DNA from 4 places in the Fusibacter sp. JL298sf-3 genome. Region 3 is predicted to be linked to each of the others. Evidence: riboswitches for the same ligand, from Rfam matches in the RefSeq annotation. Region 3 holds a riboswitch; each other region holds the start of a gene.
The links. Region 3 has a riboswitch for cobalamin ahead of ACR6HW_RS07445 (energy-coupling factor ABC transporter permease). Riboswitches for the same ligand answer to the same signal wherever they lie in the genome.
Positions count from the first base shown of each region.

Region 1 (4,469 bases), 1.8 Mb from region 3:
TGACTTCACTTTCTGTCAGCGATGTGGTATCCCGCCCTACAAGCCATGAAAGGGCTTTTCTAGAAGCAGCCAAATCACCTGATTGTAACACGCGTTGCACTTTCATGCCTTCGTCTGCTAAACACTTGGTTGCCAGCAGACTGTATGCCAAATACAGCTGTACGATAAAATAAAAAAAGGGAGGGGCTATAGCTTTTAGTGCGACAAGGGGCGCAAGTGTCACGCCCCACGTCAGCACCAAAAGGAAAAAACCGCCCACGTAAAGATTTTTAAAACCTCTGCGGACAACTTTTTCAAGTTGCTTTATAGCCCAACCGATAAACCTAACTGGATGCGGCCAATTAGGAGGATCACCTATTAATGAATCCAAACCGATGCCAAACAAAATTTGTATCATGGCGTCTGTCTCGATTCGTTCAGAATGCTATCCAGCTTCTGCATATCTAAATGAGGTTGTACAATCTCGACGAGTCTGTCATAAGCTTGAACTTTCATTTCTTCAAAGCTCAGTGACTCGTCGGCTGCACCGCTGCCTCGTAATTTCTTAATTAAAGCGTTCCTAAAGGCATCGTTGTCAAAGATACCGTGGAGATAAGTGCCCACAACCATGCCTTCTGCATCGACATGCCCATCGACTTCGCCTTCTGCATTTAAAAGAAACGGAACCGCTTCTTCAGAGAGCGCCTTTGTTTTGCCCATATGAATTTCATAGCCCTTCACAGAGGCCTCTACAAGCCCCATCCCGAGGAAATCATTAGTGAGTGTTGTCGTAGACTGTACCGTTCTCTTCTCCTCGTACATCGTCGTCTCGACATCGAGCAAACCAAGGCCGTTAATCGTCTTTAAGCCAGATTCCACAGCAAAGGGGTCGTGTAGCTTTTTCCCAAGTATTTGATAGCCACCACAAATGCCGATAATCGGTATCTTCTTGCGATGCGCTCTGTAAATGGCCTGCGCCATACCGGAGTCAACCAAATGCTTCATATCCACAAGTGTGTTCTTGCTCCCGGGAATAACGAGTAAATCGTAGTCGAGCAAATCGTCTGTTGCCGTCACGTAGTTTAGCGATACGTCTTGGTGGAAATCGAAACAGTTAAAATCCGAAAAGTTAGACATGTAAGGCAATCTGACGACGCCGATTTTAACCCCTTCGTACTGTCTATCGGTGAGTCTCGACGCGACGCTGTCTTCATCGTCGATGTTGATATTTTGTATATAGGGAATGACCCCTAGACACGGGATGCCGATTTTCTCTTCAAGCATTTCAACCCCCGGCATAAGCAGAGAGACATCGCCTCTGAACTTGTTGATAACAAAGCCCTTAACACGTTTTTGCTCAGAGTCACTTAGCAAGGCATACGTCCCGTAAAGGGCGGCGAACACGCCCCCTCTATCGACGTCGCCGACGAGGATGACATCGGTGTCTACCATTTCGGCAAGTCCCATATTGACAATGTCTCTCGAGCGGAGATTAATTTCCGCAGGCGAGCCGGCACCTTCAATAACAATGGTTTCATACGATTCTTCCAAAGACTTAAACGCCTTGACAACTTCAGGCGCCAACTCATTTTTTATAGAAAAATAAGCACTTGCACGCATATTGTCCTTCACTCTACCGTGTAAAATAACTTGGCTGCCCACATCGCTAGTGGGCTTTAACAAAATTGGGTTCATTCGGACATCGGGTTCAATGCGGGCGGCTTCCGCTTGGACGACTTGAGCGCGTCCCATTTCGAGCCCCTCTTTTGTCACAAAAGAGTTAAGCGCCATATTTTGAGATTTAAACGGTGCAACCTTCTGTCCTCGATTGTTTAGTATTCTGCAAACGGCTGTCACTAAGATGCTCTTACCGACAGATGACCCCGTACCTTGAAACATAATTTTTTTAGACATATTTCCCCTATACCACTCTTTCTCTCACCACGCAACTCACTTGAGCCTTTTGAGCAGCATCACCGCTCTATGACTTCCTAATAAAGTGAACTAAAAAAGCACATGCCAAAAGACATGTGCCTGAATATGATTGCTCATAAGCATGTTCACAAGACTTCCCACCGAAGTTGCTGATTTCAATTAAGGCAGGTTTCCTGGCTCATAGCTCATCTTACTCTTCACCCTTCCCAAGCTTGCGCTCAGTGGTTCTAGAATTTCATCACTATTTACAGTAGCGGGGGCTGCATAGGACTTTAACCTATTTCCCTCTTAGCTTTGCTAAGCACCTTAATCGTATTCAATTCTTTTTTATTATAGACATTTCACACGCTCTTGTCAATAGGTCTAAAAGAGGGCGACACACTACCCCAAATTTTGAACAAAAGCCAGCACTTCGGGAACATGTGTCTTGGGGTCCACTTCTCTAAAGGCTTTTACGAGTTCGAGGCCCTCGTGAAACACAAATGTAGAGCGTTGAGTCCCTTTCACCGGTTTACCATACATTTTCTTTTCGACTACCAAGTCAAAGTGCGCTAAGAGCTCGCGTTCCACATCGCTGATTAAAGAAAATGGGAGATTGTGCTTTTTAATAAAATTCTTATGGGTGCCTAAAGTATCTTTGCTGACACCGATGACTTCATAACCCAACGCCTTAAAAGCATCATAGTGCTCTGCAAATGCCAACGCTTCAAACGTACACCCCGACGTGTTGTCCTTTGGATACGCGTAAAGAATAAATTTCTGATTTCTCAATGCCTCAAACGAATCAACCGCATCGTTTGTACACTTTAGCGCGCCTTCATACATCATGGCAATAACCCTCCTTAATAGATTTCATCTAACTCACCGTATACGCTGCCTGTTCGATCTTTTTCAAGCAACTTCTTAAGAAAATCAAGGCCTTCATGGTAATAGCTTTTCGAGTACGAATACGTCCAGCTGCAAATGTGCAAGCCATTTTTGTAAAGCAAAAACCGAAAGGACTTATAAAAATCTGATGTTAACATACCGGTCTCTTTATACCCATTAAAAAAAGGTTTTAACAAATAAGGATAATCTAAAAAATATTTTCTAAAAAGACCTATAACATCATTATAACAATTATCGACGACACATTTTTCAAAATCTAAAAATGTTTTAAAAACATATACACCATTTCTTTGGTCAATTAATATGTTCCGCCCGTCCAAATCACGATGACACAAACGGCCATGGCCAATAGGCTCTATATGCTTCATTTCCGATTTTAAGACGCGTATACTGTCTCTCAGTATCTCGATTCCAGGTAATGTCTGCGCATTTATATTGGTAACGATGCGTTCAACCTCCATTTTCATAAAGGGAACATACGCTTTAATCGGACTTTTCTTGGCCGAGTCCCAATCTCCGAAGTAATCGAACGCGTGCGCTTGATGCAGGCGTCCCATCTCATAGCCAATCCCATTAAAAATACACTTCATCTCGTCGTCCTTCAGCTGTTTAAGCTTTCGGTCGAGGAGTTCCCCTTCTATATGGTTGTATATAATCCATTCGGTATGATCGGCTGTCACGCCATTGGCCAAAATACTTAACTCCGGAGGCTGATAGTATGAAAGTGCATTGAGTTCTCGCATACACTTGCCTGGCTTATAGAAAAACTTAATCACATACTGACCGCCTGACGTATGTACCTTATAGACCATGTTCCGCTTTAAATCGTGATTGCCACATGGCAATATTGCCTTTACAGAACCAAAATTGCGCTTGGTGAAGATGTCGTCAATTACAAATGCAAAATCGTAATTCATGATGTCCTCCTTCCCCACCGTTTTCTTCATTATAGCTTATCTCTTTAAAGGGCGTCTAGGTGTAAATAAAAAAAACACACATTTTCATGTGTGTTTACTGGAGCGGAAGACGAGATTCGAACTCGCGACCCTCGCCTTGGCAAGGCGATGCTCTACCACTGAGCCACTTCCGCGTAATTTTGGTGCGGGTAGAGGGACTTGAACCCCCACGAACCAGTCACTAGATCCTAAGTCTAGCGCGTCTGCCAATTCCGCCATACCCGCTATTTTGTTGGTGGGAGTAATAGGGATCGAACCTATGACCTCCTGCTTGTAAGGCAGATGCTCTCCCAGCTGAGCTATACTCCCGCTGAAAAATAAAAAATGGTGCACCCTAAGGGAGTCGAACCCCTAACCTTCTGATTCGTAGTCAGACACTCTATCCGATTGAGCTAAGGGTGCACGTATTGGAGGCGGCGACCAGATTCGAACTGGTGAATAGAGGTTTTGCAGACCTGTGCCTTACCACTTGGCCACGCCGCCGTGCTTGGTGATCCATCCGCGACTCGAACGCGGGACACCCTGATTAAAAGTCAGGTGCTCTACCGACTGAGCTAATGGACCATTGTGCGCTGGAGCGGGTGAAGAGAATCGAACTCTCATGGCCGGCTTGGAAGGCCGGAGCTCTACCATTGAGCTACACCCGCGCATTGGAGCGGAAGACGAGATTCGAACTCGCGACCCTCGCCTTGGCAAGGCGATGCTCTACCA
Region 1 is NZ_CM132608.1:3,350,869-3,355,337, reverse strand. Features, by position in the region: gene cbiB (adenosylcobinamide-phosphate synthase CbiB) at 1-397, opposite strand, end outside; gene ACR6HW_RS16000 (cobyric acid synthase) at 394-1,893, opposite strand; cobalamin riboswitch at 2,061-2,238, opposite strand; gene ACR6HW_RS15995 (peroxiredoxin) at 2,296-2,742, opposite strand; gene ACR6HW_RS15990 (phosphotransferase) at 2,757-3,719, opposite strand; tRNA gene ACR6HW_RS15985 (tRNA-Gly) at 3,818-3,892, opposite strand; tRNA gene ACR6HW_RS15980 (tRNA-Leu) at 3,900-3,983, opposite strand; tRNA gene ACR6HW_RS15975 (tRNA-Val) at 3,992-4,067, opposite strand; tRNA gene ACR6HW_RS15970 (tRNA-Arg) at 4,084-4,160, opposite strand; tRNA gene ACR6HW_RS15965 (tRNA-Cys) at 4,167-4,241, opposite strand; tRNA gene ACR6HW_RS15960 (tRNA-Lys) at 4,247-4,322, opposite strand; tRNA gene ACR6HW_RS15955 (tRNA-Gly) at 4,332-4,405, opposite strand; tRNA gene ACR6HW_RS15950 (tRNA-Gly) at 4,410-4,469, opposite strand, start outside.
Region 1: another riboswitch for cobalamin. It lies ahead of ACR6HW_RS16000 (cobyric acid synthase); the one in region 3 lies ahead of ACR6HW_RS07445 (energy-coupling factor ABC transporter permease).

Region 2 (4,469 bases), 800 kb from region 3:
GCGGCAGCCTAAAACAGCTCAACCACCACTTTTGAAAACACCTACACCTCATAAAAATCGCGGTGTCCCTTGTTCTGCTGCCCTCAGGCGATTACTTTGGAATGGCGCCTCTAATAATATAGTTTTTATAAGGATTTAGTCTTATATCTGTCAACCCATTACACAAGCTGTCCACGCATTGCTAGGCGCCTAAATATGGTAAATACTAGTGGAATCGTGCACAAAAGAACCGTCCCTTAAAGTAGCGATGTGCTGATTGGTGCTCGCCAGCTTGACGCCGTGGTCCAGATGGTCGGTGCTGAGCGCCGTCACATTAAAGCTGCCGTATTTCAGGTAGAGTGTCCCTTCCAAGCTGTCGATGGCAGGGACGCTCTTGAGAAACGCCTCCAGTGTGAGGCCTGTGTATACCATGACTTTCAGCCCTCTGTTCAGCGCTTCTGAAGCCAGTGCCACCAGTTCCTCCGGTTGCTCTGACCACTCGAGACCGCCGAAGATCAGCCCCTCGTTAAACGGGTTGCTCTGTACGGCGTCCAGCACCGCTTCGACGTCTTCAAACAGCGTCGGCAGCTGCTTGAGCGGGGCGTTAAAACAGTCCTTACATCCAATGCGGCACCCGATGGCACCGATGAGCGCACCGACGAAAGGCGCGTCTTCGACGCGTTCGTGCTCGATGCATTTGTATCGAATTTTCATAGCTGTCGCCTCTCTATGAACTCTTGTTTTTTGCCGTCGTTAAAGTATTTGACATTGCGCAGATAGCCGGTGATGCGCTGGTATTTTTCCACGGTTTCGCCACAGATGGGACAGGTGTCCACTGCGCCGTCGATATAGCCGTGTGCCGTACAGTAATGGTTTACCGGGGAAAGGCTCACGTAAGGCACTTTGTACCGCTCACAGACGGTTTTGACGATGTGTTTGGCCTTTTCACCGGACACCGGAGAGCCCAAGAACACGTGGATGACGGTGCCCCCTGTAAACAACAATTGTATCGGCTCTTGGTGTTCGAAAACCTGATGTATCGATTCGACTTTGTTTACCGGAATATGACAGCTGTTGGTGTAGTACGGCTGTTCGTCGGTACCTTGTGTCAAGATGTCGGGGTACTGTGCTTTGTCTTTTCGCGCCAATCTGTAGGCGGTGGATTCTGCCGGTGTCGCCTCGAGGTTATAGAGGTGCTCGGTTTCTTCTTGAAAGTCCTTCAGTTTTTCGCGCATGTGATGGAGCACTTCCAGGACCAACGCACTGGACGCTTCGTCTAAGATGTCTTTGCCGAGGAAGTTCTCGCACATTTCGTTGAGGCCCACGAGGCCTATGGTGCTGAAGTGGTTGTCAAAAGTGCCGACATAAGTGCTGAATGCCGGAATGAGGCCGGCGTCCAGTACGTTTTCTTGAAGGAAGGCACGCTTGATTTCGAGGCTCTCTTTCGCAAGGGTCATGTTGCAGTCGATGAGGTCGAACAGTTCGGCTTTGGTTTTGGCCCTATAGCCGTACCGCGCCATGTTCAATGTGACGACGCCAATGGAGCCCGTGCTTTCTCCTGCGCCGAAAAGTCCCCCGTTTTTGCGCTCCAGTTCTCGGAGGTCCAGTCGCAGGCGACAGCACATGCTGCGCGCATCTTCAGGGCTCATGTCGCTGTTGATGAAGTTGGCAAAATACGGGTAGCCGAATTTGCCTGCCATTTCCCAGAGGGCGTCGTTGAGCGGGTTGTCGAAGTCAAAGCGCTCGTGAATGTTGTAGGTGGGAATCGGATACGCAAACGGTCTGCCGTTGGCATCCCCTGTGTTCATCAACTCGTAAAACGCTCGGTTGAAGAGGTTCATTTCTTCTTGGCAGGCGCGATAAGTGTAGTCCAGCTGTCCGTCCCCGACGTAGACGCTTTGGTCGATGAGGTCTTTTGGCGGCGTCAAATCCAGTGTGATGTTGCTAAAAGCAGGCTCTGCGCCACCTCTGGAATTGGAGTTTATGGAGAAGATGAAGTTTTGCAGGTTCTGTTTGACATCTTCGTACGAGAGGCCGTCTTCTTTGATAAACGGCGCCAAATAGGTGTCGACGGAACTGAAGGCCACGGCACCCATGATTTCATTTTGAAAGACGGTGATGAGGTTGGCCAACTGGTTGAGTATAGAGGCAAAGTGTTTCGCCGGCGTGGACGTCGGAATATTGGGAACCCCTTGAACCCCTTTGCGTATGACGCTTCTCAGCGAGTAGCCGCAACAGTAGAGGGTGATGCCGCCGAGGTCGTGTATGTGGTAATCGCCCTTTATGTAACCCTCTGCAATGGCCTTTGGGTACACTTCTCTGAGCCAATAGTCTTTGGAGACTTCTGCCGCTATATGTTTGTTTAAGGCGCCAAATGAAAACGGTGAGTTTGAGTTTTCTTTGACCCGCCAGTCGCTTTTAAGTAAATACGATTCCACGATATCTTTGCTTTTGAGCATTGCCCTTCCTCCTTGTCGCATAAAAAAAAGTGTCTTTAAGACACGAATACACAGGGAACTGACGCCGGTGACGGCGCTTGTTCGCATGTCTCATCCTCGTGAGCTTTAGCGTTCTCACATCTCAGGCAGGTCTCCTGGCTCAAGACAGTAGTGTACTGTATCGTTCACAATTAAAAAACTGCTCATCTATTCTGCATCATTGCGGCGTTAAAATCTCTCGACAACGTCCCGCATTGTCGTCGATATTTTGCCTTGCACGGATACAGACTATCTGGCATTTTTAATTAAATCTCAACGAGACAGTACACTAGCAATCGCTCCCTTCCCGTTTTCACAGAGGTATGAGCGTTGCAGTCTTTTACAGTGGCGGGACCGCGTTGGCTTTGCACCAATCTTCCCTTTTAAGCGCCCTGATTTCTCAAGTACGCACCAAAGATGCTATACAGTTGTATTACAATATATTGTGGATAAGTGGCGTTTTTTATCCACATATGCACAATTTGTAGCTAATTTGATTGTAGCGCTAAGTGAATTAATTGTCAAGGGGGGACGGTTCTTTTGTGCCGGAATCCACTGGTTTTTTCCATTTTTACCACACCCCCAACGGCCTCTAAACGTTCGTAAACGCCTCTTTTCTACCGCATCTCTCCATTTAAAATGCCTCTGAACTCTTTGTTGCCGCCGTCTCTTTCACATAAGCCGTACCGAAGGCGCCAAATGCACCGTACACAGGCCACAGCCTTTGATTTTTCACGGTGTACATCCTTTTCACACGGCCCTTTTTGCCACCAACGGCACAAAAGAACCGTCCCTTTAAACACACATGCCAAAGGCTGTCCCCTTCGGGACAGCCTTTGGCTCTATCTCACTTTATTTTCTTCTTAAATAAACACCTGCTGCTGAAAGGATACTACCGATACCGAAGTAGAGGCTTATTGGCAGTTGACCTGTCTTAGGCAATGCCGCAGGGCCTTCCGGTGTGGTTTCATCGATGAGAACAATCTCACCTTCCGGTACTTCCACAGGGGTTTCTGTTTCTTCTGTTGTCTCAGTTTCTTCGACAACCGGTTCTGTCGTTTCAGGCGTTTCTTCTGTCGTGTCGATAGCAGGGCCAAGTGGCGTTTCTTCTACTTCGAGCTCGACTTCATCTGAGCCGTCTGAGTATCTGTAAGTGACTGAGATCGTGCCGTCAGCAAAAGTACCTGATGCGTTAGACGGTGACTCTACCAGTTCGTAACCACTGAACGATCTCGCCGATGTGCCGTAATTGGTGCCGATTTCACCTGAGAAGGTAAAAGCAGATGCCAATTCCGAACCGTCTTGATCGATGTAGCTGACTTCTACAAACCCTTGTGGGCCCGCTGGAACTGGTTCTGGTTCCGGTTCTGGTGTAGGTGTTGGATCGACTGGTGTCGGGTCGACCGGTTCCGGATCGGGATCCGGTGTTGGATCTGGGTCCGGATTAGGATCGGGATCCGGTGTCGTTTGCGTTTCTTCAAAGACAGCCGTTACCGATTTGTCTGAATCCATTGTCACAGTTGTGCTTGAGCCGCCGCTTGCATCACCTTCCCAGCCGACGAATGTCCAGCCCTCTGCTGGTGTTGCCGTTACAGTGACTTCTGTACCTTCTGTATACGTGCCGCCACCTGATACGGAGCCTTGGCCGGTTACGCCAGTAGAAAGTGTGTATTCTGTTACCGGATCAGGATCCGGTGTCGTTTGCGTTTCTTCAAAGACAGCCGTTACCGATTTGTCTGCATTCATTGTCACAGTTGTGCTTGAGCCGCCGCTTGCATCACCTTCCCAGCCGACGAATGTCCAGCCGTCTGCAGGTGTTGCCGTTACAGTGACTTCTGTACCGTCTGTGTACGTGCCGCCACCTGATACTGAGCCTTGGCCGGTTACGCCAGTAGAAAGTGTGTATTCTGTTACCGGATCGGGATCTGGTGTCGTTTGCGTTTCTTCAAAGACAGCCGTTACCGATTTGTCTGCATCCATTGTCACAGTTGCACTTGAGCCGCCGCTTGCATC
Region 2 is NZ_CM132608.1:2,339,654-2,344,122, reverse strand. Features, by position in the region: gene ACR6HW_RS11125 (4Fe-4S cluster-binding domain-containing protein) at 190-693, opposite strand; gene ACR6HW_RS11120 (ribonucleoside triphosphate reductase) at 690-2,459, opposite strand; cobalamin riboswitch at 2,546-2,887, opposite strand; gene ACR6HW_RS11115 (InlB B-repeat-containing protein) at 3,309-4,469, opposite strand, start outside.
Region 2: another riboswitch for cobalamin. It lies ahead of ACR6HW_RS11120 (ribonucleoside triphosphate reductase); the one in region 3 lies ahead of ACR6HW_RS07445 (energy-coupling factor ABC transporter permease).

Region 3 (4,469 bases):
TGCCGTAGCTGTCGTAATCGACGCGTATTTTATTCTGCGCCACGATGGCCTCTTGAAGACACTTTAAATGCCCTTTTGTCACCTGTGCGCGCCCATACCAGTCTTTTTCGTCGCGCAAAATTCGACTTGAAAGCTTGTCGAAAGCCTGTTTCGCCGATTCAGGAAGCTGCGCCCTGAACCGCAAGGCCAAGTTTTCGTCTTCACTTCTCTCCAGAGCGAGCATCTGAACCAGTTTTTGCATTTCATCGGATTCCAAGCTGTTGACTTTAACCCCTTTGTTCTGTAGCCATATGCCGCCGCCTGTGCCGGACTCGGTTACAATATCGTAGCCGGCAATAGACAAAGCATCGAGGTCTCTGTAAATGGTGCGCACGGACACTTCAAAGTGTTCAGCCAGCTGCTTAGCCGTCATTTTATTGTAATTTTCCAGCATGAGCAAAATCCCCATAAGACGATAGAGCTTCATCGTGCACACCCCTTTCTAAGCGTTTAATAGAGCCAATGCCACCACAGTTAGGCCAATGGCCCATTTGTTTTTTGTCGGTACCGCTTCTCCAAAGAGCAGGCGGCTGCCAAGGGTAATCAATACAATACTCCCGGCGCTGTAAAGCGGAAACGCCACCGATGTCTTCACCGATTCAAGTGCTAAAATTAAAAAGTATGATGAAAACAAGTTGGGCAGTCCGACACAAAAGCCCAGCAGAATGTCTCTCATCACAACCTTTTTCTTCGTCGCATAGCAATACAGGGCACTGATAACAAAGGCGACAAAGAAGACAGCGCATAAAAAGACGTCTTTATAGGCCGTTAAAGCGTATTTTTGAAACACCTTTGTGGAGAACTCCGCTAGGCCCCCAAAGGTGAACAGCAACAGCAGACCCGCTTGCCAATTAAATCGCCGTGCCTTATTTTTTGACACATTGACCACGACAATTGCCATCAACGACAGTGCGATGCCGAACCATTGAAGTGTCGTGGGAAGTTCCTTCCACAACACCAGTGAAAGTACCATCGGCACTAAAATGCCCATTTTCGCAAATGTTCCCGAGAGCCCCGCGCCATACTGCTTAACACAGCGTTGGTAAAAGACAAACGACAAGAAGAAAAAGATGCCGCTCACCCCGCCGAAAGCTAAGGCAAAGTAAAAACTTCCGGCGGCGCCCATTACCTCGTCACCGCGCACTGCACTTGTGAACGCCGTAACAAGTCCGTCCCCTGAAACCTCAAAGGCATACAGTTTTTGCTGTAAGACCATGGCCAGACTCACCGCGCTGGCAAAGAAGTAGTTGGCACTGGTAATGGCGTAGCGGTTTGTCTCCCGACTTTCAGTAAACTTGAAAATCAGCGCTATGGCGGCGCTACACATCGTTGCTAAAATTAAAAAAAACATCGTTATTTATCCCCCCGAATTTCGTTAACACTGCTTTTATCTTATCACAGATCTGCTCAAAATAGTTGACATGTTGTTAACAATATGTCATCATATATTTAGTTACCGGTCTTGTCTTAAATCGACAAGTTAAAAGGGAATGAGGTGAAAGTCCTCAGCAGCCCCCGCTACTGTAAGGAAGTACGAACTCTCACGGCCACTGATGCACAGCATCGGGAAGGCGAGAAAGTAGGATGATTTCCGAGCCAGGAGACCTGCCGTAACGTTAGAACATGTAGCTTCGGAGGGAGGTTTACGGGTACAGTCATTTTGAATGTATGAACACATCCCTTGTGGATGTGTTTTTTTGTTTAAACAACGCGGTTGTTTATTCGGCAATGCTTTTTGCCGGTCATAAAACTGTCCCCTCTGGCGAAGTCGATTGAAGTATAAGGAGGATTTTATGTCGTCACTGAACACGCTGCTCGGCAGCAGCACCGCTATGCACATTGCAGAAGGCTTTTTACCACAGTTTTGGACACTGATTTGGTACGCCATTTTTGCACCGTTTTTTATCATGAGCATCGCCGCCATGAAAAAACAATTTAGCGCCAACGCATCCAACAAACTCTTATTTGCACTGATGGCTGCTTTTGCATTTACGCTCTCATCTTTAAAAATCCCATCAGTTGTCGGCAGTTGCTCACATCCGACGGGGATGGGGCTCGGTGCCATTTTGCTCGGACCACTGCCAATGGTGGCCATCGGTACTGTCGTCCTTTTAATGCAGGCACTTTTAATTGCCCACGGCGGCATTACCACTTTAGGCGCTAACGCCGTCAGTATGGCTGTTGTCGGACCGTTTGTTTCCTTCGGTCTCTACAAACTCTTAAAGAAAATGGGCGTCGGACAAAAGATCAACATCTTTATCGCCGCTGTTGTGGGCAATTTGGCGACGTATCTCGTCACCAGTTTTCAACTTGGCGCCGCGTTCCCCGGTGACAGCTTTATCGCCGCAGCCGGTAAGTTTATGGGCGTCTTTATGTTGACACAACTGCCTGTTGCCGTTGCCGAGGGCTTACTTACCATTGTCGTATTCAACTTAATTGCCGACTCTAAACAATTCCCTGTGCTCGAAGGAGGACGCTCATGAAGAAAAACGGCTTATTACTGATCTTGTTTGTCATTTTAATCGCCACGCCGCTATTGATCAATTCCGGTGGTGCCTTTGAAGGGTCAGACGGTCAAGCGGAAGAAATGATTACCACCATCGACCCAAATTACGAGCCGTGGTTTGAACCGCTTTGGGAACCGCCAAGTGGCGAAATCGAAAGCTTGCTCTTTACGCTGTTTGCCGTAGCGGGGTCGTCGACCATTGCCTTTTACCTCGGCACACTAAAAGGGAAAAAGCATGCTTAGAATCGATGCCCTCGCCAACCAGAGCAAGGGCAAGAACGTCTACCCAAACTTGCGCATTGGCGCCAACTTGGCACTGCTCGTCTTAAGTCTCAGCATAGAAAATTTATGGCTCTACGGGGCGCTTATTTTAAGCGCCTCTTTTCTGATTTTAGGGTTAACGCGCATCACCTTTAAACAGCTTGCCCTCCTCGTGCTCTTCCCTATGAGTTTTGTGTTCTTTTCCTGTGTAATCATCTTTTTTCAAATAGGGCTAGAAGAAACACTCATAACTTTTGTTCGCTCTCTTAGCGCTTTGATGATTCTGCTGAGTATCAGCCTCACAATGCCTATGCACCACTTCACTCAGTTTCTAAAAAAACTGCATCTGCCAGACGCGTTTATAGAACTCTATGAGCTCTGCTACCGGTTCATCTTTATCTTCATTGAAGAGGCCGCGGACATGATAACTGCACAACAGATGCGCTTCGGATTTTTTTCAGCTAAAAATGTGTTTCAAACACTGAGTCTGACACTGGGGACTTTGTTTTTACGCGTTTTTGCACGATTTAACGATTTAGAAGACGCCATGTCTTTGAGAGGATTTCAATAGAAAGAGGTTTATATGATTAAATGCGAAGGGCTCTCCCTTCAATACCCCGATGGTACAATCGGCATTCAAAAGGTCGATTTTGATTTAAGCAATGGCCATATCATAGGCGTTATCGGCGCCAACGGCGCCGGAAAATCCACTTTTTTCAAATGCCTGCTCGGCCTGTTGAAGCCTCAATCGGGCGCTCTTTATTTTAACGGTTCGCCCCTCACCTACTCGAAAGCTGCCCTCAAGCAATTGAGGCGCGCCATCAACCTCGTCTTTCAAGACCCTGAGCGCCAACTCTTCTACAACGATGTCGTTCAAGATGTGTCCATGGGCCCACGGAACCTAGGGTACGATGCAAAGACTGTGGCAGACATTACAGATAACGCTCTAAGAGCCGTCGACGGCCTTCATCTGAAAGAGCGTCCGATTCAGTACTTGAGTTTCGGCCAGAAAAAGCGCATTGCCATCGCAGGGGTTCTCGCCCTGTCCTGCGATGTGCTCTTAATGGATGAACCGGAAACAGGCCTGGACCCTCAAATGCGCAGAGATATGATTGCCCTCATGCGTCAATTGACCGCCCAAGAGAAAAAAATCATATTGTCCAGCCACAACATGGATTTGATTTACGACGTTTGCGACTACGTCTATGTCATGCACCGCGGTGAAATGGTGGGGCATGGTGACAAAGAGACCATAATGACCGATGCCGAACTCCTGGAAAAATGCCGATTGGAGCTGCCATTGAGGGTTTCCCTAAGAAGGTGTTGAAAAAGTCATATAGCGATTGCGCACCGCCGTCTGAAGGCTATGTTTGTCACTTGCGTCGCCAAATTGAAAAAAAGCATATAAAAATGACTAGGACAACTCGTTGAGACTTGTACTAGTCATTTTTCATGCTTAGTTAATTTTGAAAAAAACTCATGGCCATCAAGCATATCGATCAAATTTCATGCCCTTGCCTTGGAACCGTTTAAACGCCTGCAAGGTTTCCTTAGTATTCGCTGCACGTTGGGCCTTTGCTTGGTCAAATCTTTTAAAAAATCCGGGCTCTACTATTTTTGATTTTATATGGTCTTTACTCTTTGATTCTGCTATCGCTCGGTT
Region 3 is NZ_CM132608.1:1,535,732-1,540,200, forward strand. Features, by position in the region: gene ACR6HW_RS07435 (helix-turn-helix transcriptional regulator) at 1-466, opposite strand, end outside; gene ACR6HW_RS07440 (hypothetical protein) at 482-1,390, opposite strand; cobalamin riboswitch at 1,480-1,666, shown strand; gene ACR6HW_RS07445 (energy-coupling factor ABC transporter permease) at 1,833-2,522, shown strand; gene ACR6HW_RS07450 (energy-coupling factor ABC transporter substrate-binding protein) at 2,519-2,788, shown strand; gene ACR6HW_RS07455 (CbiQ family ECF transporter T component) at 2,781-3,377, shown strand; gene ACR6HW_RS07460 (energy-coupling factor ABC transporter ATP-binding protein) at 3,390-4,133, shown strand; gene ACR6HW_RS07465 (hypothetical protein) at 4,293-4,469, opposite strand, start outside.

Region 4 (4,469 bases), 1.3 Mb from region 3:
TCTGACCGCTGCGATTGGCTTTTTATCCGGTGGCGGGTTCTTGTTTCTAGTGGACAAGCTCTTGCCCCATCTCCACATGGGTCTGGATACGAGCCAAGCCGAGGGGGTAAAGACCAACTGGCAACGCAGTGTTCTGCTGGTATTGGCCATTACGCTTCACAACATTCCGGAAGGGTTGGCCGTCGGGGTCGCCTTTGGCGCCGCTGCAAAAGGCATTGGATCTTCTGCAACGCTGGCGGGCGCTATTGCCCTCGCCATCGGTATCGGTCTTCAAAACTTTCCTGAGGGGGCTGCTGTATCCATTCCGTTGAGGCGGGAAGGTTTCAGTCGTAAGAAAGCGTTTTTATACGGCCAGGCCAGCGGCATTGTGGAACCGATGGCAGGGGTTGTCGGTGCGTTTGCAGTCACCCGTATGCAACCGATATTGCCCTATGCATTGGCCTTTGCCGCAGGGGCGATGATTTACGTGGTTATAGAGGAACTGATTCCAGAAGCCCAGCGGGAAGAAGGCGGCTCAAAGACAGATGTAGCGACCATCGGCACCATGCTCGGCTTTACGGTAATGATGATTTTAGATGTGGCTTTAGGTTAAAAAAAACGTCGGCACAGCGCAGTTTAACAAGCGCTTGTCGACGTTTTTTTTAGGGTTACAGTTTTAATTTTTCAATTATTTTTGAAAGGGCGGCGGACAGTGTGCTCAGTCCTTCGATTTCGTCGGCGAGTTGGCCGATGTTTTGATTTTGAGCGATAACTTTGTTCATCACTTCTTCAACACTGCTGTCACTGAGATCAAACGAGGTGTTGAGCGCGTTCATTTCGCTGTTGACGGTATCGCTGAACGCCGTAATTTCCTCGGTGGCCCCGTGCATCTCTTGTACCATGGCCGTCACTTGGGCGATATCGGCGGCAATAGCTGTAAACTGCCCTTCTACATTGCCTACCATTTCGTGTTCCTTTTCAATCAGCGCTAGGGTTTTGCCCATTGAAACTTGCGTGGTGTCGATGCGCTCTTGAATGTTGACAATGAGGGCTTCAATAGAAGTCACTTGTTCGGCGGATTCTTCGGCGAGTTTCCGGACTTCTTCTGCCACCACGGCGAAACCGCGTCCCTGTTCACCGGCTCGAGCCGCTTCTATAGAGGCGTTAAGTGCGAGCATATTGGTTTGACTGGCGATGTTTCGGATGCTGGTGACAATGGAGCTGATGGCCAAAGATTCCGCCTTGAGCTCGGCGACCTTTTCACCGGTTCCGGAAACTTGTGAGACCGTCTCGTCGACGAACTGGCGCATCTCGGTCATTAGTGTCGTCCCGTCTTCGGCACTTTCAGAAGTTTTGATGGCCACTGTGCTGAGAGAGGCCGTGTGTTCCGCCACTTGTGTGATGGCATCGTTGATTTGGGCCACCTGGTCGACAACGCGCCGCGTGGATTCGGTGCGCGTTGCAATGGTGGCGTCGCTTGCCTCCATGGCGGTTTCAATAACAAGGGCGTTGCTCTCTGCTTCTTCGAGCATGGCGGTAAAGCTCGCCGTATTTTCTGTAAGCTGTGCAGACGATTGGCGAATGGTGGACATCAAACCCTGAATGGTGTCGAGCAGTTGGTTGATGTGCGTGGCCATTTGACCGATTTCGTTGTTGCTCTTAATTTCAATGCGCTTAGTGAGATCGCCTTCGAGATTTGATATCTCCTCAACTTTTTCAACCAGTGTTTGCATCGACCGCATCTCAGCTTTAACGATAATACTTACGACGATGTTTACAGTGGCCAGTACGAGGAGGAGTAAGGCGACAAAAGACCCGATGATACCGCCGATGACCAACCAAATTAAATCGGTTTTGATGGTGGTGTGAATGACGAGTCTTTCGCCGTCAGCTGTTTCAGCGGGGAAATAGAAATCCAGGGGCTTTCGGTTGAGTAAAAACTTTCCGGACAAATCGGTGCCAGTGGCCGTACCGGTGGCATACGCCTTTTCGAGATCTTCAGAGACCTCGGCAAGCGGGTCTCCGGTGTCATGAAATTTCCCGTTTTCAATGCCGTAGAGGTACACCCATGCCCCGTCTTTTTTCGTCAATATATGCAATCTGTCAGATACTGCAGAGATGTCTTTTTCAAGAGCGACGATTTCTTCCTTAATGCGTTCAAAGGTACCGTAATCACTGTTTGTTTCGTCCCATAGCCCGTCGGATGTCATGTGGCTGAAGCTTTTTTCAAGCCCGGTGCCGACGGCGTTAAAGGAGAGTTTGGCAAGTGTCGAGACGTTGTCAAAAATAAAAGAAGTCACGACGATGCCGACGACGAGAAACAAGAGGGTCATAACCAACATAATTCTCGTTGTAATCTGTCGACCGAGCTTTTTCGTTTTTTGCTTTTTCATGGTCGTAGCAATGCCTCCGTAATATTTTATAGTGATAACCTATTGGTAGCGTAATCTTTTTTCACAAAGTTGTCAATTCATCTGTTTAAAAGTTTGCAATATTAATAATGTGTTTACAAATATTATGACCGGGCAACCGGCTATTGCTTGACTTTGTATAAGATGTTGGGTATAATCAAATGACTTAAAAAAATAGGTTGCGAGGTTGGCGTGTCCTGCACGTCATTAAAAGGGAAGTTTGGTGAAAATCCAACACGGTCCCGCCGCTGTAATAGAGGAGTTTTATACGAAAGCCACTGGGTGACCGGGAAGGCGTATAAAATGATGAGACTAGAGTCAGAAGACCTGCCTTGCAAACGCACCGATACTCCACGGACGATGGAGGGGGCTGTTTCGCGATAAAGCGATTATTCAACCCTTGCCGTCTGTGGTAAGGGTTTTTTTATGCACACAAAAGACTAAGGAGAAGAAGATGAAAAAACTGAGTACCTTATTGATGGCATTTGTGTTGCTTTTTTCACTTGCCGGATGCGGAGCGGACGACTCCGCGAAAGAGACGCCTACGACGCCAACGGATACGACGAAAGAAGCCGACGCTGAGAAAGCACCTGATGAAACAGCAGATGGTGCAGAGGCACATTACCCTGTGACTATTACGACGTACAACTACGCAAAAGAACCGGTAGAGATTACATTTGAAAAGGCGCCTGAGCGCGTAATTGCCGTTTACCAAAACTCGATAGAGACACTTTTGGCACTTGGCTTAGAAGATAAAATTGTGGCGGCGTCCGGGCTGGACCATGAGGTGAAAACAGAACTGCAATCGGCTTTTGAAAATGTGACCTATTACGATCAACGCATTAGCAAGGAAGAAGTCATTGGCCTTCAACCGGACTTTATCCTCAGCTGGTTTTCACTGTTCGGCGAAAAGAACCTCGGCGATGTGTCGTTTTGGCACGAAAGAGACATCAACACATACATGGCACAAAACAGTGGTGTGATTCAACCCAACACCCTTGACAACGAGTACGAAGATATTTTAAATATAGGCAAGATTTTCGATGTGGAAGAGAAAGCGAAAGCCATTGTCGAAAATATGAAAGCAGAAATTGCTTCAGCACAGGCGTATGTCGCCGACAAAGAAAAGGTTAAGACCGTTATCCTCGAAGTTCAAAAAGACGGCGTGTACAGAATTTACGGTGAAGACAGCATCGGCGGGGACATTGCTACGAAAGTCGGTGCAGACCTCGTCGCTAGAGAAAACGGCAAAATCGGTTCGGAAGATTTGGTCGCTTTGAATCCGGAAGTTATTTTCACCGTCTACTACGGTGACGCAATCGTCAGAGACCAAGCGTTGGAGAGTCTTCTAAACAACGAAGGGCTTAAGAGCATCCAAGCAATTGAAAATGGACGCGTTCACCCTATTATGCTTAGCGAAGTGTACGCAAGTGGTATCCGTACACTCGACGGGATTCAATCGATTATCAAAGGGCTTTACCCAGAGAAATGAAGCCATTTAAAATGACTGTAATTTTGAGCCTACTGGTCGTAGTACTGGTGGGCTCTGTCCTCGTCTCGGTCTCCATCGGCAGTGTCAACATACCGGTTGGAGATGTTTTTGGTGTCATTTACGGTAAAATTGCCCATGACGATACCCTGCTGAAAACGTTTGAAAGAGGCACGGAAGACATTGTGTTTTATATAAGGCTGCCGCGGGTGCTGTTGGCCCTTTTGGTCGGCGTGGGCCTTTCCATATCCGGTGTTGTTATGCAAGCTGTGGTGAAAAACCCACTTGCCGACCCCTACATCCTCGGGATATCCTCTGGCGCCTCTCTCGGGGCGACTCTCGCTCTCGCCGCGGGCATCGGTACTTTTTTTGGGCCGAATTTTGTCGGCATCTGTGCGTTTATAGGGGCTTTCTGTACCGCGCTGTTGGTGCTGACTTTGGCGGGGATACGCGGGAAGACCAGCGGTACGCGCCTGATTTTAGCGGGGATGGCCCTCAGCACGGTGAGCTCTTCTATTTCGAGTTTTGTCATCTATTTTTCAGACGACCGCGAAGGCATTCGCAGCATCGCCTACTGGTTAATGGGCAGT
Region 4 is NZ_CM132608.1:2,855,627-2,860,095, forward strand. Features, by position in the region: gene ACR6HW_RS13485 (ZIP family metal transporter) at 1-592, shown strand, start outside; gene ACR6HW_RS13490 (methyl-accepting chemotaxis protein) at 648-2,372, opposite strand; cobalamin riboswitch at 2,558-2,739, shown strand; gene ACR6HW_RS13495 (ABC transporter substrate-binding protein) at 2,845-3,882, shown strand; gene ACR6HW_RS13500 (FecCD family ABC transporter permease) at 3,879-4,469, shown strand, end outside.
Region 4: another riboswitch for cobalamin. It lies ahead of ACR6HW_RS13495 (ABC transporter substrate-binding protein); the one in region 3 lies ahead of ACR6HW_RS07445 (energy-coupling factor ABC transporter permease).